DNA from 3 places in the Pseudovibrio sp. JE062 genome. Region 1 is predicted to be linked to each of the others. Evidence: riboswitches for the same ligand, from Rfam matches in the RefSeq annotation. Region 1 holds a riboswitch; each other region holds the start of a gene.
What was found. A riboswitch is a leader RNA that binds a small molecule or an ion and turns the genes downstream of it on or off. The one in region 1 is predicted to bind cobalamin.
Positions count from the first base shown of each region.

Region 2: linked by a shared signal. The riboswitch ahead of PJE062_RS05300 (energy-coupling factor ABC transporter permease) and the one ahead of PJE062_RS04365 (TonB-dependent siderophore receptor) in region 1 are both predicted to bind cobalamin.
Region 3: linked by a shared signal. The riboswitch ahead of PJE062_RS08265 (ABC transporter ATP-binding protein) and the one ahead of PJE062_RS04365 (TonB-dependent siderophore receptor) in region 1 are both predicted to bind cobalamin.

Region 1 is NZ_DS996805.1:1,048,775-1,055,155, forward strand. It holds gene PJE062_RS04350 (ABC transporter ATP-binding protein) at 1-199, opposite strand, end outside; gene PJE062_RS04355 (iron ABC transporter permease) at 199-1,197, opposite strand; gene PJE062_RS04360 (ABC transporter substrate-binding protein) at 1,194-2,066, opposite strand; gene PJE062_RS04365 (TonB-dependent siderophore receptor) at 2,166-4,001, opposite strand; cobalamin riboswitch at 4,176-4,389, opposite strand; gene PJE062_RS04370 (DMT family transporter) at 4,566-5,459, opposite strand; gene PJE062_RS04375 (formate--tetrahydrofolate ligase) at 5,791-6,381, shown strand, end outside.
Region 2 is NZ_DS996806.1:193,831-200,211, forward strand. It holds gene PJE062_RS05290 (bifunctional diguanylate cyclase/phosphodiesterase) at 1-1,195, opposite strand, end outside; gene PJE062_RS05295 (hypothetical protein) at 1,621-2,436, shown strand; cobalamin riboswitch at 2,793-3,004, shown strand; gene PJE062_RS05300 (energy-coupling factor ABC transporter permease) at 3,039-3,704, shown strand; gene PJE062_RS05305 (hypothetical protein) at 3,823-4,104, shown strand; gene ettA (energy-dependent translational throttle protein EttA) at 4,303-5,952, shown strand; gene PJE062_RS05315 (VirA protein) at 6,011-6,381, opposite strand, start outside.
Region 3 is NZ_DS996807.1:157,057-163,437, forward strand. It holds gene PJE062_RS08245 (DUF1499 domain-containing protein) at 1-8, shown strand, start outside; gene PJE062_RS08250 (class I SAM-dependent methyltransferase) at 186-893, opposite strand; gene PJE062_RS08255 (iron ABC transporter permease) at 1,149-2,150, opposite strand; gene PJE062_RS08260 (ABC transporter substrate-binding protein) at 2,206-3,144, opposite strand; gene PJE062_RS08265 (ABC transporter ATP-binding protein) at 3,156-3,938, opposite strand; cobalamin riboswitch at 4,284-4,494, opposite strand; gene PJE062_RS08270 (hypothetical protein) at 4,982-5,254, shown strand; gene PJE062_RS08275 (hypothetical protein) at 5,776-6,381, opposite strand, start outside.

The DNA of each region.
Region 1 (6,381 bases):
TTTTTAGAGGCCGATTGTCGTAGCTGATCTCTCCATTTGACGGGATGAGCCCGACCATGGCCTTCATCAAGGTGGACTTGCCTGATCCGTTTGGACCGATCAGACCAACAATCTCGCCTTTTCCAATCTCCAGATTGATTAAAGAGAGGATGTTCTTTGGGCCGTAATTGACGGAAAGGTCTTTGAGTTGCAGCAGCATCAGATCAAGGCCCTCCGCTGTTTGATGATCAGCCAGAGGAAGAACGGCGCCCCTACGATGGCTGTCAGAACACCCAGCTTTAGGTTGGACTGAGGGCCGAAGAGCTTTACCGTGATATCAGCAAGGGTCAGCAAACAAGCACCTGCGATCGCACTTGGAATGAGCAAGCGTTGTGGCTCTCCCCCCACCATCTTGCGCAGCAAATGCGGGACAATCAGACCAATGAAGCCGATGGTACCGGTCACCGCTGTCACAGCACCGACACTGGCTGCGGTGCCGGCAATAGCACAAAAGCGCAGACGGGGCAGTGAGACGCCCATGGTGTGGGCGGTTTCTTCGCCTAATGACAGGGCGTTGAGGCCCTTGCCGGTAACGAGCAACAAGCTCCAACCAACCACGATAAACGGAGCAATGATGTAAAGGTGCTGCATGGATCGGTCATTCAAAGAGCCAAGCATCCAGAACACAATTTCCATGGCTGCGAACGGGTTCGGAGACAGGTTGAGCGCCAGAGACGTGAGCGCGGTGGCGATGCTGGAAATGGCGACGCCAGCAAGGATCAGCGTCAGCGTCTGACCTCTTCCCCCGGCCAGCATTGGCAGCAAAACAGCAGCAATCGCAGCCCCGAGCAGCGCGAAGGCTGGGAGTGCGTATGGCATGGTGATGGTCAGACCGGTGTAGATCGCAATGACAGCTCCAAGGCTGGCGGAGGAGCTAACGCCGATCAGGCCAGGCTCTGCAAGTGGGTTGCGCAAAAGGCCCTGGAGGACTGCTCCAGACAGCCCAAGCGTTGCGCCGGTAATGACACCCAACAGAGCGCGCGGCACACGGATCTCCCAGAACACGATGGAAACCGGTGTCTTCTCGGCAGCAAAGGCTGCTTCGATGAGCTGCGCGATTGACAGATCAGCGGCGCCGATCATGAGAGAGGTCAGGAACAGCGCGATTGCAATCAGGCTGAGGATTACGATCAGCGGGGCATCGGGATGCTTTGTCATTCAGCTTGTGCCCCCAAGCGTTTGGATTGATTAGCCAGTTTCTCTATGGCTTCGGCAACGAACGGCAGGCCGCAAATGGTGTACTTGTCTTCCACCAAAACGCGTCCACTATTGCCAAGTGTTCGCTTTAAGGCTGGATGAGCTAGCAGTTCGAATGCCAATGCAGGTTTGTCGGAGAACTGAGTTCCCTCAACAAGCAACTGAGGATCTTCCAGGATCAGCAGCTCTAGCGGCAGTTTGCTGGTGCCTTTCAGGCCGAGGTTGTTGGCGATGTTCTGCAGGCCTGCTGTCGTGATCAACTCGTTAACAAGGCTGCCATCGCCAGCGGTGTAACCGTTGGCGTAGTAGACCCCTGCCCGCGCTTTATCATCGGGTTGCGCTTCCACAAAACGCTGAACGGTAGCCTCAAACCGGTCGGCCAGCGCCTCAGCCTTTTGCTCTTGCCCCAGCACTTTACCGAGACGGCGGAGCTCCTTGGCAATATCCGAGATGGTACGCACTGGCGGCACTTGCACCACGGTTATGCCAAGACCACGCAGCATCTGCACTGTGGTTTGGTTGGTATAGGTGCCTGCAATCACCAAATCCGGGTTCATCAGGTAGATCTCTTCCGCCCCGCCAAAGTTGATCGGGTAGGCTTTCGCCTCTTCACTCATGACAGAGAGCGTTGGATCTGATGCCAATCTGGAAACAGAGACAAGCTGCCCCTCGCCTGCGAGCAACATGGAGAACTGGTCGGTGCACAGGTTCATGGAAACGACCCGATTGGGTGCACTCACTCCGCTCTCATCTGCACGGGCCGCTGCCGGGCTGATTGCAAGGGCCATCAGCAGTGCAGTCTGCATGATCTTTTTGATCTTATTTGGCATTTAGACCTTTTGAGCAGCGTGAGAGTTTGGAACGCAGCATCGGGCAGTACTGAAGAATCCAGAGAATGCCGCCCAACCTTTGCTGAGCGGCATACTTAATCAGAAACTGGCGCTAACACCAGCGTAAACGGAAAGGCCCGGTGTCTGATAGTCCTTGATCCGCTCATAATCCTGATCCAACAGGTTCTCGCCGCGAACATGAAACGTCAGATTATCATTGTACTGATAGGCCGCCTTGGCGTTAACCAAGACGAAATCGTCGAGTGTGATAGGCTTTTTACTAGTATCAAGATCTTTCAGCCCATAAACATAGTTTGCGTTGACACTCAAAGACAAAGGTTCCCACGGCTTGTAGGTGAACCCGAGATTAATATCATGCAGAGGGACGCGGCGGAGACGTTTTTTATCTGGCCCTACAGCCCATGTATAAGTGTAGGCGCTATTAAAGCTTAAATTATCCAATACATCCCAGTCAGCAGACAGTTCCGCACCCTGACTTCTGGATAGCCCATTAATCTGCTCATACTTATAGTCAGCAGGATTATTTATGATCAGGTCTTCTGTCAAAATATGGAAGTAACCGAGAGAGAGCCTCAGTTTTTCATCAAGGAAATTTTGATCGATGCCGATATCATAGCTAACACTGGTTTCAGGCTCAAAATCTGGATTTCCTGAATAGCTGTCATACAACTCATAGGATGAAGGTGCACGGAAACCATTGCCAAGGCTAGAGCGAATACGTGTATTCTCGAGAACTTGATATGATACAGTCCCGCGCCCAGTCAAATAGTACCCATATGCACTATGATGATCTAACCTGACAGCTCCGCTTATGTTCAACGGATCGGTAGGGTTCCACAATGCTTGGACAAAGCTTCCAGCAACTTCAATTTTCTTAGACTGGCCCTTAACTTTTTCTCGGCTCCAATCTCCACCATAATTCAGTCGGAGACTGTCACTGACATCAAAATCATTCAAAAACTCGATTTTAACGCGATTACCTTTCGCGGTGTAACCACTGTTATACTCGCGTGTCAGGTCCGAGAACTGGATTGATACATCTGTGGTCATGCGGTCGTCGAGCCAAATGTAGTTGGCTCCAACTTTCCCAAAATACTGCTTCGCATCAACTTTGTTGTTGGCAGCCGGTGCGTCGGAGCCATCATACTCAGTCGTGCCATGCAACCCACGGGCAGCAAAGTAAACATTCAACTCTTCACTAAGATCAACTGAACCTTTTGCAGAGAAGGTTTTATTCTCGTAGCCGTCTTCGTCTGAAGGTCGCCCTTTGGGAGATACTGCGCTGAACCCATCTGTATGAAACCGCTGAAGATTAATTGCAATATCGGCAGTTTCAGTAGCTGCTTTCAAGCCGTAAGAGGCATTCACGGTTCCATAGCTACCGCCCTCTACAGTCGCATTATGTTTTACAGTGCCCGGTGCCGCACGCTTAGTGATAATGTTCACGACACCTGCGATAGCTTGACCGCCGTAGAGCGCACTCTGAGATCCCTTAAGGATCTCAATCCGCTCAACGTCATTGAGGAGCATATGCTCCAAACGAGCTTCTACCTGAGGGGAACTAGGATCAGAGATATCGATGCCATCCACCAACACTTTAGTGTAGTAGTTGTTCATTCCCCTTATCCTGAGAGTACTATTTGTCCCCGCCCCACCGTTCTGTGAAAAGGAAATGCCCGGAAGCTTGGTCAGGTATTCGGAGACGAACGTAGCGCCGTCGTTTTTCAGGTCTTCTTCGGTGACGACGTGGGTTGTGGAGCCGACTTTGCCGGCTTCGGTTTCCGTTCTGTTGGCGACGACGATGACTTCGTCAAGATCAGCTTCCTGCGCAGTTGATGCGAGGGTTGAGCTGAGGAGTGCTGAGAGAGCTACGCCGGACTTGAGGGTAGCTGCGATCCAAGATGTGTTACGCACGAGTTTGGTCCATCATTCACAGCAGCTTGAAGAACTGCCATGCTGTTGATTGCATTGTGCGTCTTTGGAGAAATCTACTCTAACCTCTTGAAAAGAGGCGTGTTTGATAGCCAGTCAGACGCACTGTGAATGTCACCTGAACGGAATACCGCCCCTTAACACGCCCCGTGCTTTGGGTGAGTGACTGCATCTGGCAGGTCTCCTGGCTTGCGCGTCCTTACTGCTGCTCCGCCTTCCCAACGTTGCTTTAAACAACAACATCAGTGGCATTTGTGAGCAACAACTCTACGCTTACAGTTGCGGGGGCAGCCACGGCTTATCCGATAGGACCGTGTTCCCTTTTCATTTTCATCTGATCGATAAAAATACCAAATACACGGCTATTGATCAGATTTCAGGGGCTTCCGTCAACTGCCTCAGCAAGGAACTTGATAAAATTCGACCAATTGCTGGGTAAACTCACAGAAATTGCAAGTGATTGTTCCACTACCAGATCTTGCGATGCGGTCTTACTCGGCCGCACCTGCTTGTGGTGGTTAGATGGAGTATGATCTTTCCTGCTGATTAGCTCATGAAGATCAGTGCACAGCCAACAATAACGAGGAGTGCTCCGATCCATGCGCCGATGGCTGGGAACTCTTTGGTCTGCCACCAGAGAACCGGAAGCATCATTGCTGGCGTTGTTGCGGAAAGCGTTGAGACGATGCCTACTTCGCCGCCACTGAGTGCATAGAGGATCAAGGTCATACCAATGCCCATGCCAAGCATGCCGGACAAGGATGCGAGTGCGACGATCTCTTTGTTGATCGGGTTTGCAAGGCGGAATGGACGGCCTGGCAGGTAGAACAGCGCCAGCAAGCCAAAGGCAGCGATAGTACAGCGCATGAGGGAGATCGCGACAGGGTCAGCACCACTTTCCATGACGGGACGGATGATGATCGAACCCACGGACTGGGAGAGAGCCGCCAAAGTACCGAAGAGGACGCCGACCACGACCGGACCTCTGATTGCTTCCCATTTATGCAGTTGGTCTTTGCGTTTTCCGAATGCGATGGCAAGGATAACGCCGACAAGAACACAGGCAATGCCGATAACGGCCTGCAGAGAAAGCTCTTCGGACAAGAACAACCAGCCCAGCAGAGCTGACATGGGTGCGTTCATGGAAAACAGAATGGCGGTACGGCGCGGCCCCATACGATTGAGGGTGAGGAACAACAGTGTGTCACCCATGAAGATGCCGATAAAACCAGACAAGAAGATGAGTGATGCATGGCTAGAATCAACGGTGTTCCAGGTGCCGGTTGCAAACACATAGGCGCCCAGAAACAGCACAACGAACCACATGCGCACGCAGTTGAAGCCGATAGCTCCTAAATGCGCAGCAGGTTTTGCAGAGATGAGACCACCGATGGCCCAGGTGGCAGCAGCACCGAGCGCGGCAACTTCGAATAAAAACATGGGGTGACCTAACCGACGAAACTAAGGCCTTGGCGTAGATAATTTGAAAACCCAAACAGCTCTAAAGCCCTTGGATTTGTCGTGCAAGCTCAGTTTGGTGATATTTAGAACAGACCAACAGCTATTCAGGCAATAATGTTTCCAGTCTCAGCAGAAATACAAATGACAGCCGTTAACTAAGTTGCTTTCAAGTGATCGGACACAATCTTGAACTTTCTACGTGCATTCGTTAGAGCTTCTACGTAGGGATTACATTGCTGTTCCTGCCTGATTTGCGTTTTGACGCTCTCTCCGGCTCCTTTGGTGACCTGTTCTAATCTGGAGATTTTCCATGAAAGATATTGAAATTGCCCGCGCAGCAGACATGAAACCAATTGCGCGTATCGCTCAAAATCTGGAGATCCCGGAGGATGCTCTTGAGCCCTATGGTCGCTTTAAAGCCAAAGTGAACCTGGATGAGATGCCGGAGGTGAACAGCCGGCCGCATGGAAAACTCATACTTGTGACTGCTGTTTCCCCTACTCCTGCTGGTGAAGGCAAGACGACAACGACGGTTGGCCTTGGTGATGCACTGAACCGCATTGGCCTGAAAACAACCATTTGCCTGCGTGAACCTTCTCTAGGGCCTTGCTTTGGCATGAAGGGCGGCGCTGCTGGTGGTGGTTATGCGCAGGTGGTGCCGATGGAGGATATCAATCTTCATTTCACCGGTGATCTGCATGCAATCACCGCAGCTCATAACCTACTATCAGCTATGATCGACAACCACATCTACTGGGGCAATGCGGAGAATATCGATCAACGCCGTATTGTTTGGCGCCGCGTGGTGGACATCAATGATCGTTCACTGCGTTCCATCACCACTGGCCTTGGCGGTGTGAGCAATGGATACCCAAGCGAGTCCGGATACGACATCACCGTT
Region 2 (6,381 bases), on a different contig from region 1:
AGATGGAGAACAGGATCAGACCTGTCATAAAGGCCCAAAGTGTCGTCAGAGAAGCGCCAACGGCTTGAAGAACGAAGTTGTCGAAGGTCCAACCCGCCAGAACACTATCTGATGGAAGTGCCAGAGTGTAGCCAAAGAGGCCCACTAATGAGCCGATTCCGAGGCTCGTGTAGTAGATCGTGACTTTGTGGGTCTTGGTCCGGATGAAGACAATGCGGGCAGCTGTGACTGAAAGGGCGGAGGCCAGGAGTGATAAGGCTGCTACGCCTTCAATGGTCAGGTGTTGTGCATTTCCAAGTGCAGATGCAAGGCCGCCGATCAGGCTCAGCAGAATAGTTGGATACATTACCTTTCTTGGCGCAAAGAAGCCAAAGAGAACACCCAAGGCAACAGAGATGCCCGCAGCAACCAGAACGTTGTAGATCGCAGCGCCCAGCTCACCAGAGTAGATGCTTGTGTTGCCAACTGAAAAACCAATGCCACCGACAGCCATGAGTGCGGCGCCAGCTTTGATCTGCAGCACGTTATAGTTTTGTGTGTTGCGCAGGATGTACTCAGGCAGGGCAGGCGAGTTCTTGATGCCGGTGACGAAAATGCCTGAGAATGCCACAAAGGTTGCCAGTAGGGTGACGACTGTTCCACCGCCGATCTGCTCAAAACCGACTGAAAGAACAGTGCCCTGGCTGATTGGATGTAAGAGCAGTCCCTGTACGCCTTTCAGGTAGGCTGGGTAGATGACGGCACCAACTGTGAGTGCAAGGATGATGGTTGCGCGGAGTGTGAGCTGATGTGACAGTGGCAAGTATGCGATCACTGCAATCATGGCAGCCATCGCGGCGTGGATTGCCGCCGCATGGACATCGCTCTGCGGGATGAACTCGACCTCTGACTGCCAAAGGGTCAGCTGCGCTGTGACATCCGGCAGGTTCAAGGTGGTGTCAATCAACAGGCATGCAGCAGAGCTGATTATGATCAGAAGCAATGCGCGGTTGAAGAAGCGGGACGCCCGCATACGTTCCTGAATGAACAGGCTGGAATACACGACAAGTATTCCAAGAACACCAAGCGCAAACAATCCCACGGACAATATGGTCCATAGGTTCTGCTGCTGTGTCAGTAGTTCTGCCTGATTTAACGAGCCTTGAAGGCTGGTGTTCGCTGGATCAAATATTGACGCATACGAAGACACCGACATGAAGTGTAACGATAAACCAATCAGCGTAAGTAAGAGCAATACTGGAAGTAAAAGGGCTCGGAAATGCATTTGGGTACCCCAAGAAATTCTTGGGCATAATTGTTTGAAATTGTTGCGCATTTATTAAGAATTCTAGGGAGTTGAGGGTTTCATCCTAAAAAGTTTCGAAAAGAGAGGCGTATATGACGTTTATCTGACGCCTTCAAAGCAAATTGATGAAAATTGTAAGTAAAAGTTTCGGTGATTGAAATTACTTATATACGTGAATACTCGTATTTGTCTTCAAGTTGAGAGAAAAGAGATTCCGCCCGTCAATCATGATTCTCTTCTCTTTTCACAACTGTATTTAGTTCATTTTTTATGGGCAATTGATGTGCATTGTAGGTCTCCATCTTGCTTGAACAGCTTCTGGGTGATCTTGAGCGATGCAGTGGTCCAGCTTGTTTTTATACTCCGCAGTTTCAGTCATGCAGCCAACCGGTGGTGAACGGGATAACATCCTGCCGAGCTGGAGTTCCACCACAGCACGCCACGGGATTATCGAGAGCATTGAGCGCATGGGACGGACGGAAAGCCCGGAATTTGTGGCGCTGGAAGACCGAGTTGCAGTGCTTGTGGGCGATGGGGCATTGTGGAGTACCGCTGTACAGAGCGCTGACAATAAGGTCGTACCACCCAATGCTGACGGAGATCTTGGCAGTTTCGCTGACTACAGCGAAAGCGTGCGGGCTCATTTGTCTCTCAACGGGCCGAAAGCAGTTGGTGCCAAGTATCGGGAGTTCGCCTATCAGCCTTTGAAGGAACTGGTGGGTTTCCTGAAAGAACATCACTTCGAAATCTGGGTGCTGAGCTTCGGTGATCATGAAGTGGATCGCACCATGGTGGAGCTGAACTATGGTCTGCCGCGTTTCAGGGTTATTGAAGTGTCAGCGATCTCCAGTGAAGCCCCGTCTTTGGAGTTGGCGCGTGTGATCTGGGATCGGATTGGCGCAGCCCCCACAGTCTTTCTGGGTCGCACTCAGACAGATCTGGGATTGTTGAAGCTGGCAGGGAAGGGTGAAGGCACTTTGAAAATTCAGATTGCGTCTGGCCAGAGTGGGGCACAAGAAGCCTCCGGCACAACTCCAGATAAGGTCTTCGGAAAGGTTGATTCTTGGAGCTTTGTGATTTCACCAGAGAGACATTGGCTCAGGAAGTTTTCGTGGCAGGCTCCCTCTGTGACCAGCCTGAGTAAGAATTAGTAGAAAATACTGAGACTTTCGTTGAGGTCTCTCAGAGATATATTTGAGTTGTTCTAGTTTTAATCGATTGAAGGACTGACTAGTTTTGTAACAATGAATAATTTCTGCAGTTTCAGAAGTAATTTTATTTATTTTGATGAAGATCAATGAAGGGATGGGGCACTCTGATATCTCTAAATGCAGCTTCGGCTGGCACTCGGATGGGGGAGTGTCAACTTTCTTAAAGGCGTGTACCACCGGGTACACGCCTCTTTTTTTGCCTGCAGCTTGCAGTGGCTTCTTCTGAGTAGAAACCTCAGGAGTTGAGCGTTTTCCCAACCTCCTCTTATTTCTAGTTGTGTCTTCTCCTGGAATTTACGATATTCCGGCTGTTGGGTTCTATAGAAGCCAAGCTTCTTGGATGAAAAGGGAATGCGGTAGGGATGACCAAAGATGGGCCCGAGCCGCAGCTGCCCCCGCAACTGTTACGTGGTGCGTTCCTCATAAAAGCCACTGGAGATGATCTCTGGGAAGGCGAGTGATGCAAAAGCCATGAGCCAGGAAACCTGCCCGACACAACATAAACTCAAACCGCACGGTGGGTGCGAAGAGGAGCATATTAAATGCATATTGAACCGGGTTACGTTTCTGCGGCCAAGGTTATTGCTGCCAATGCAGGTGCCGTCGGCGTTTTTGTTTGGGGCTGCAAAGAGCAGATCTCTGAATTTCTGAAAGAGCCGCTTACTCCGCTGAAAACTTTATTGGCTGCTGGTTTCTTCTCCATATTCATGCAGAGTTTCCATATGTCTGTCGGGCCATCCGAGCTTCATTTTATTGGGGCGATGGCGATGTATCTGACACTCGGCTTTACGCCTGTTCTGCTAGGGTTTGCAGTCGGGTTGTTGTTTCAGGCACTCGCTTTTGATCCGCAGGACATGTACCATCTTGGCGTCAATAGCCTGTCTTTGATGCTGCCGTTGGTTTCCGTTCATTATCTGGGTGGTAAGCAGCTATTCGACAAAGACCTGACCAAACGTCTGAGTTTTGCTCAGATCCTGAAGCTGGATGCTATGTACTATGCTGGTGTGACTGGCATGGTTGGCTTCTGGCTGATGATTGGCGAAGTGGCAACACCATTTACAGCATGGGCGCAGTTTGCTTTGTCTTATCTGGCAATTGTTGTGTTTGAGCCGGTTGTGACCTTCCTTGCTGTGAAGGGGCTGAAGGCTATTGAAGACAATGCTGTGGTTCGGAATCTTACCGTGGTTCCGCAGCTGAAGATAGCTTAGACAGGTTTCTTTTATCGACTTAGAAAACAGCCGTGTTCTACGGCTGTTTTTTCATTCTAACTATTTATCAGAGGTGTTTGGTTCCAGCTTCTCACTTAGACTACAGGGGCTTTGTCTGTTGGAAGAGGTGAACTGGTTCGTGCTTCGGAAATGCTTAGCTGCCTTCTGGAAAGGCCTTCGTTTTTTTGTCGAAGTAAACTTATTTCTTTCAATCCTGCTGTTTCTTCTGACGCTAATTATTGGTGGTCATTTTATTTCTATCGCTCAGCAGAAAAGTGGTGTTTGGTTTGCTGTCGCGATAACTGCTTTTGTCTTTGTTAAACTGACATGGTGGTCGCTTCTCGGGCCAGCCTTGGAGAAGAAGTTCCCAAATTTTAGATTTGGAAGTGATGATGACTAGAGCCAGCAAAGTGCTAAGCAACTTCCTTAGTTTAATTCTGGTTTAGTCTCTCAGCTTGAGGCCCAAATCAAAAAGCTAGGAAATTGAGCAGTTTTCATTCTGCCTAGAGTGTTATGGATTGCCCCGGAGCGCAGCTTCCACTATGAGTGCTTCCCAGAGAATTCTTAGTTTACACAGATCAGGAGATGCAGGCAGTCCATGGCGCGCCAGTTCATCTATCACATGCACGGGGTCTCCAAGGCCTACGGTGCTAAAAAAGTACTCGACAACATTCACCTGTCTTTCTACCCGGATGCGAAAATCGGTATCCTTGGTCCTAACGGTGCAGGTAAGTCCACTCTTTTGAAGATCATGGCTGGTCTGGATAAAGAGTACACCGGTGAAGCCTGGGCTGCTGAAGGTGCCAAGGTTGGTTACCTGCCGCAGGAACCTCATCTGGACCCGGACAAGACCGTCTTTGAAAACGTAATGGAAGGCGTTGCGCACAAGCAAGCAAAGCTGGACCGTTACAATGAGCTGATGATGAACTACTCGGATGAAACTGCCGAGGAAGGTGCTCAGCTTCAGGACGAGATCGACGCTCAGGATCTGTGGAACCTGGAAAGCCAGGTTGAGATGGCAATGGAAGCGCTTCGCTGTCCTCCATCTGACAGCCCTGTGACCAACCTTTCCGGTGGTGAGCGCCGCCGCGTTGCGCTTTGTAAGCTTCTGCTTTCCGAGCCAGATCTGCTGCTGCTCGACGAACCAACCAACCACCTGGACGCTGAAACCGTTCACTGGCTGGAGCGCCACCTGCGCGAGTTCAAGGGCTCTGTACTGATCATCACCCACGATCGCTACTTCCTTGATAACGTGACTGGCTGGATTCTGGAGCTCGACCGCGGTCAGGGCATTCCATATGAGGGCAACTACACTACATACCTTGAGAAAAAGACCAAGCGTATGGAGCAGGAAGGCCGTGAGAACATGGCTCGCTCTCGTGCGATCAAGCGCGAAAAAGAGTGGATGGGTATGTCTCCGAAAGGCCGCCAGACCAAGTCTAAAGCCCGTATTAAGGCTTATGACGACCTGCTGGCTGCTCAGGAAGAGCGTATGCCTACCATTGAGCAGATCATGATCCCGGTTGGTGAGCGTCTTGGTAACAACGTGATCGACGTTGAGAATGTATCCAAAGGCTTTGGTGATCGCTTACTGATTGACGATCTGTCCTTCAAGCTGCCACGCGGTGGTATTGTTGGTGTGATCGGTCCAAACGGTGCTGGTAAATCAACCCTCTTCAAGCTGCTGACCGGTCAGGAAACCCCTGACAGTGGTAAGGTTGAGCTTGGTGAGCGCGTGCATCTTGGTTACGTAGATCAGTCTCGCGACAAGTTGGATGACAGCAAGACTGTTTGGGAAGAGATTTCTGAAGGTGCTGAAGTTATCTACCTGGACAAGAAAGAGATCAACTCTCGCGCATACTGTTCTTCCTTCAACTTTAAGGGTGCAGGACAGCAGGCGAAAGTTGGCGACCTTTCCGGTGGTCAGCGTAACCGCGTGCACCTTGCTAAGGTTCTGAAGTCTGGCGCTAACGTGCTGCTGCTCGATGAGCCGACCAACGACCTTGACACCGAAACCCTTGCTGCGCTGGAAGACGCTCTGGAGAGCTATGCAGGTTGTGCCGTGGTTATCTCGCACGATCGTATGTTCCTCGACCGTCTGGCAACGCACATGCTGGCTTTTGAAGGTGACTCCCACGTTGAGTGGTTTGAAGGTAACTTCGAAGACTACGAGAAAGATAAGGTTCGTCGTCTGGGCGCACACGCTGCTGACCCACGCCGCATCAAGTACAAGCCACTTACCCGCTAAGTACTGCTTTCTACAAAGAATTAAGGCCCGCATTTGCGGGCCTTTTTTGTTGGGAGGTTTAAATCGTGAGAAGTTCGAAAACCGGTTCCCGGCGCAAAGCCTCTGTCTGAGCGACACCACCTTCACGATCACTGCGGAGTTCATTGCGGTAGCTGGCAAACTCCCAATGGTGAGCAGAAACATCTGAGGCCGGACGTTCGCCCGGTTGAATGCCTGCATGGGTGAGCTTTTGCTCGATTGCTTCAACGAAGGATTTATCGTTCTTCAGATCCTGCGCGGTGTATTGGGAATCCTCGGAGGTTGGGCGTAGGTACAGAGTGAACTGCGCGCCGACCTGAACACGAGAACCCTCTGTCACACGGGTCATGTCTGTGACTTTCCATTTGTCGACAGGAGAGTCCTCAGAGAAGAGCAGAGTGTTAATGGCGT
Region 3 (6,381 bases), on a different contig from region 1:
AGAATTGACTCAGAGGCAACTAACACACCTGTGAGTTTCGCAGAGTCAATATCTCCTTGAAATGACTCATGATTTCACGAGTTAGGGTAGGGCATAACTGACTCTGCGGGAGATAAACCGCAGAAACCCTGAGACTCACAAATCTGTAAGTTGCCAAAGAGTCTGAGGCAGCTTCAGTTCACCACTCACTTGCAGCAGTGGCTTTGGCATTTGAAGAAGATGAAGTTGGGGTTCTTCAGCAGCTTCTCATAATGGACCGGAGATTTTTCCTTCATCTCAGCAGCTGGCATCCCTTCTCGCAGGTCCACAACGCACATCCCGGCGCTGGAAAGCCATCCAAACAGCATGGAGAGGGGGCGACGGTAAAAGCTCACCTTCACTGGCACGCCAATGGTGTTCCACTCCTCAGTCACATGCTCCTGACGCAGATAACTGCCGCTTGGAGAGCACTGCGCATCAATCAGCGGATGGTGCGTTGAGAACACGAAATAGCCACCCGGCTTCAGCACCTTGCCAATGTCGGAAAAGAGCTTCCCCAGATCCTCAATGTAATGGATCATCAGCGGGCAAATCACGATATCAAACGTGCCCTCCAGCTTGTCCGGCAGCCCGTCGGAAAGGTCAGAGGTGTAGCACTTCACGTTGTCGTCCAGCTTCTCTTTCACCAGCTTCAACATCTGCTCAGATTCATCGATGCAGGTCACATCCGCGCCGTGGTCATATAAAAACTGCGCATACACCCCCGGTCCGCAACCCAGATCAAGAACCTTCAGCCCTTGCAGCGGAGGCAGCATGCCAAGCAGCGTTGGCCGTTCCAAAAGAGCGTTGTAGATGTTCTCCTGAATGGCCTCATCATATTGCTCGGCAAAATCGCTATACAAACGAGATGTCATTCACGTACTCCGCATCAAACACATGTTCCCGAAACAGACCTCTGTTCATCACCTAGGAATATGCGACAAAACCATAATTAAAAGCAGCCGGAACCAACCGGAATAAAAGCAAATTCCCTTCAAAACCGCTTGTTTGCCATGCTGCCAGAGCGGCCTTGTATGAGTCTAACGCGAAAAATCTGTGTCGCGATCACGGCAAGCTCAGGCCAATATCACAACAATTGCGAGATGCCTGAGCCCCTGAAAAACGGCAAACTAGCGCTTTTCCCGCAGCAGCCAGATGAAGAAAATACCGCCCACAAGCCCGGTGATGATGCCAATCGGCATGTCCTCCGGCTTCATCAGCGTGCGCGAAACCACATCCGCCAGCAGCAAAAAGATCGCCCCGAACAAGGCCGAGACCGGGATCAGGCGCCGATAGTCCCCCCCCACAAACAACCGCACAATATGAGGCACCATCAGCCCCACAAAGCCGATCATGCCCGAAAACGCCACCATCACCCCGGTAATCAGAGCGCTGATCACAAAGGTCTCCAGCCGGAAGGAAGCAACGGAGATACCCAGTGTTGTCGCAGTCTCATCGCCAATGGTCATGGCGTTGAAATGCCCGGCCCGCAGCCACAGCCACGTCCCGCAAAATAGCAGCACCACCAACGGATAGAGAAGATGCGTCCACTGCGCCAGACCTAACCCGCCCAGCATCCAGTAAACCACGGTGTGCGTAGCCCGCGGGTCCGCCAGAAAGATGAGAATGTTCGCGCCCGCCATCAGCACAAAGCTCACCGCAACACCGGTCAGCACCAGCCGGTCTGCGCTGGTTGCGCTCGTGAACTTGGCAACACCAATCACCAGCAGCGTCGCTCCAAGAGAGCCAAGAAATGCCAGCAACGGCACCGTAAGCAAGCCCAGAAACAGCCCTGTATGCAACAGCGCCAACACCGCCCCAAACGCACCACCAGCAGAAATGCCGATCAAATGTGGGTCAGCCAGCGGGTTGCGGGTTACGGATTGCAGGCAGGCCCCTACAATGGAAAGCCCCGCTCCAACCATAATCGCCAGCAGCGCACGGGGCAGGCGGATCTGCCAGAGAATGTTCTCCCGGCCCAACGACCAGCTCGGCTCCACCAACCCCGGCACCAGTTTGTTGACAAGAACACCCCAAACCGTCTCCATGGATACAGAAACCGCGCCAACGGAGACAGCAAGGCAAACCGAAAGAACCAGCGCAGCCAATCCCACGCAACAGATCTGCAGCATATGAGGAGAACGGCCCTCAGGTGGGGCCACGACAACGCCGGTTCCTTCGCTCATGTTAGTTCCCCCAGAACGCAGCAGCGAGCTTCTTGATCGCCTTGATGTTCCGTGGTCCCGGTGTTGCCTCAGCATACTCCAGTGTCACGAACCGGTCATTCTTCACCGCATCTAGCTCCGCAAAGGCTGGGTTGTTGAGCATGAACTCACGCTTCTGCTCAGCAGTCACCTCGCCATAGTTGACGATCACGATCATCTCTGGGTTCGCCTCAACCACAGCTTCCCAGTTCACGCGCGCCCAGCTCTTCTCCAATGTGTCCAGCACGTTGGTGCCACCGGCTGCTTCAATCATCGCAGTCGGCATCGCATAACGACCGGCGGTGAATGGAGAATCCTCACCACTGTCATAAACAAACACACGCAGCGGTGTGTCAGAGGTCTTCAGGCCAGCTTTGAACTTCACCAGCTCATCACGATAAGACTGCACCAGCGCTTCCGCCCGCGCCTCAACACCAAAGATGCGGCCAAGGTTCAAAAGGTCGTTGTACATGTCATCCATGGAAACTTTAGGCTTCTCGCCAAGGTGGATGCAGCTCTCGGTCAACTCGTAAACCTTGATGCCAAACGGCTCTAGTGTTTCTGGCGTCACCTCGCCGCCAACCTTCATGCCGTAGTTCCAGCCCGCGAAGTAGAAGTCAGCATCAGCGCCGATCAGCACTTCCTTGCTTGGGTACTTCGGGGAGAGTTCTGGCAACACAGCCACCTTGTCGGTCAGTTCTGCATCCAGCGTCTTCCAGCCAGAAACGCCGGTGTAGCCCACCATGTTGTCCTGCAGCCCCAGCGCCAGCATCATCTCTGTCAGGTTGGAGTCGTTGGAAACAGCCCGCTGCGGCACGCCATCAAACTTCACGGTGCGACTACAGCTTTGTACGGAAACCTCTGCCAAGGCAGCAGAAGAAGAAAGCAGCGCTACAGCCAGCGCCAAACCAAGTTTATTCATGAAAGCAGTCCTTATGAGTGAAGATCAAAAGTAAGGAGGGATTGTTGCCGGGCCATCAGCTGATCACGCGTGGTCCGCACCTGAAACGCCTGCGAAACAAGGGCAGGGGAGAGGATCTGCTCCGGAGCCCCGAAACCCAGCATCTGCCCGTGATCCAGCAGCAGGATCTGATCACACACCTGCGCCGCCATGTTCAGGTCGTGCAAACTGGTGATGATCGTCAGATCCAGCTCTTCAATCAGCTTCAGAATTTCCAGCTGATGGCGAATATCCAGATGGTTGGTCGGCTCATCCAAGATGAGCAGCTCCGGCTCCTGCGCCAAAGCCCGTGCCACCATCACCCGCTGCCGTTCCCCGCCAGAAAGCGTGCCGAACAACCGTCCGGCCAGCCCATCCAGCTGCAAAGCATGGATCGCACGATCCACCACCTGCCGGTCATGTTCACCGGAAGCCGCCAGCCCGCTGCGATAGGGCGTGCGCCCCAGCTCCACAATCTCACGCACCCTGAGAGCAAAATCTGTCGGCTGTTCCTGCAGCACTGCTGCTACCCGCTGCGCTGTCGCCCGAGCTGAAAGAGACCAGATGTCATCGCCGCCAATGCAAATCTGCCCGCTCATCGGCTTGTTGAACCGATAAAGCAGCCGCAGCAATGTAGACTTACCAGCCCCGTTTGCCCCAACAACACCAAGGGTTTGCCCCGCCGCCAACTCAAAGCTCAGCGGTTTCAGAACAAGCGCGCTCTTACGCTCCGGCGCCCAGGAAACCTCGCAAACGGATACAGAAGCCGCGCTCATGACAAAGCATCCTTGCGCCGCTCAGCGCCAACCGGACAGCCTAAGCCATTGAAATGAAAAGAAACAGGATCCAGCATTCAACCACCCCACCTGAGTGAAACGCTACATAGTCATAAATGTAACGTTATAACGTTACATCAATTGTCGAATCCTGAAGTAAAAGTCAAGCGCACGCGCGCGCAGACCATCAGCGGCTCGCAAAACGATCCGGGATAAAGTTTAGTTTGTGAGGAAAAAGGTCTCATAACGCCCTCCGCGCTGCAGCGGGGGCAAATAGAAACCGGATATGTGAGAGGCTTGCGCCAATGCAACCATTATGGCCTCCTTCCGGGACGCCCCGCCCGGGTTGAAGTGAAACATAATGGCAGGTCTCCTGACTCGCGGGTCTGTGCTCAGCCAGCCTTCCCGGATCTCTCCAGTGGCACGCTTGGCTTCGCTAACCGCTTACAGTTGCGGGGGCAGTCACGGAATTGGCGCCTGTTGGCTACACCGCACCGTGTTCCCTTTTAATCCCGGGGCCTTTCGCTCCCCAGAAACCATCAGCGCGCATACTGAGTTTTACCGCCCCCAATTGCAAGAGTTTTCGAAAACAGACCCGACGCGCTGTTGATAGCAGCCACATCCCACCCACCGTCATCCCGCACAAGCGAAGCGCGATGCGGGATCCAGAGCCATGAGCACAGACCCAAACCACAGCTCAACCGCCTCACCAAATGCGCGCAAACTCAGCCATCCACATCCTTGTAAAAACTGTCAGTTTGACAACCTCTGGTTTTCATTCCACATTCATACATGAGGCGTCGAAACCTCCTTTAAGACAGCGGTTACCGCTCCCGTCACTGGCGGATTTTTTGTGCCTGCTTTATAGGTAGCGCGCAAACCCTTTGCTATGAGCGGGAGGGCGGTGAATACAACACCTCCTTCGGGGGGGAATAAACTCGCCTGTCTGTCTTACAGGTTTCGAACCTCCCGCTCGCCAGCGGGCCGTCGAAAGCCTTGCTGTCCTGTGGTTGTTCAACACCCTAAAGACAGAGGGATTGAGAATGAACGACTCCGCATGCGCATGTAGCGCCACAAATACTTTCCAAAATGAAATTGATGAAGTCATCGTCGCTGTCTCGGATCTGCAAAACCTCTCGTATATTCAGCACCTTGTGCTGACGGAGAGAATGCAGCACTCCAGCGAGCGCGATGCCCTGTTCACTCTGCATCACGCCTTCCGCGATCGCCTTGAAGCACTGGAAAAAAGCTGCGGAATGTTAGAGCGGGTCGCTCATCCGCAGCCAATAAACACAAAAGTTCCGCTTCCTGATTAAGCCGTACTGCCCTTTGCTCGCGCTCGATCCTCAAAGCCCATCGCGTTCAAGTGAGGAAACGGCATAGCAGCAAAGAAAAGAGCCAGCCTCATGTTAGGGACTGGCTCAGGAAATGGCTTGATCGTGCAATGCGCTCAACGTGATCGGTAACCCTGACCACGCAAAGCGCGTGCAACATCACTGTGAATGGTAAATGGCACAAACTAGTGCCTCTTGCTCCGGTGCCAATGGCGAAACGCAAATACACCCCGCATCCTCGCCAATCGGTGCCCTGCTGGTCTGCGGCCATACCACCCGCCGCAGGTCAGCACCTCCCTAAAAATACCAGTGCCACCCACACCACGTCCACTCCCTGAAAAATCAGGGGCAGCACTCCCTCTACCGCCCAATTCACTGGATCCCGCATCAAGCGCGGGATGACGGCATTGAAACGCCCACAACAGCCTCACCACCCACCACCGTCATCCCGGACAAGCGAAGCGATGATCCGGGATCTGGAACGACAGAAGTCCAAACAACATTCAGTTCTGTGCTTGGCAACCTTTGCCAGCTTGTTCTCCTGAAGTCGTCGCAATGTAACCAGCTGAAGGATCGGAGTGCATGGCATGGATGATTGGACATCCCCGGCGGCTCTTCTCCTTCGGCGCAAACCCCAATGAGAGCATTGGATAGATGCTGTCGGGATTGTTTATCTCGTGAGTGCCTTCCCAGATAAGGCGTGAGCGGATGTCGAGAAATGCTTGCAACATCAGGGCTTGATCTGCAGCGCTGAGTGGAGCTTCCTCGGGTTTGAGTGCAACGCGGCAGCTGCTTCTTGGAGTGTCTGGAGCAGAGTTCAAATGAGCTATCTCCAAATAAAATTCAGAGTTTTGAACCGTCCATACCTCACTACTGAGTTTTGATGAGTTGTCCTTCTGAGGAACGTATTGGATCAAACCGTCATGGTTCAGTGTTCCTGTCTCCTCAAGAGCCGTTTGGCATTTGCTCCAAAGCGTCTGCCACCGCTCAACAGCGGTTCCCTTATAGCTTTGCAGCGCTGGTGAAGCTGGAAGAGGCGTCAACACCCTGCATGCTTTGCTTGTGCTGCAAAAGCTGTCTTCCAACCCAAACAATGTCCGTAGGACGTC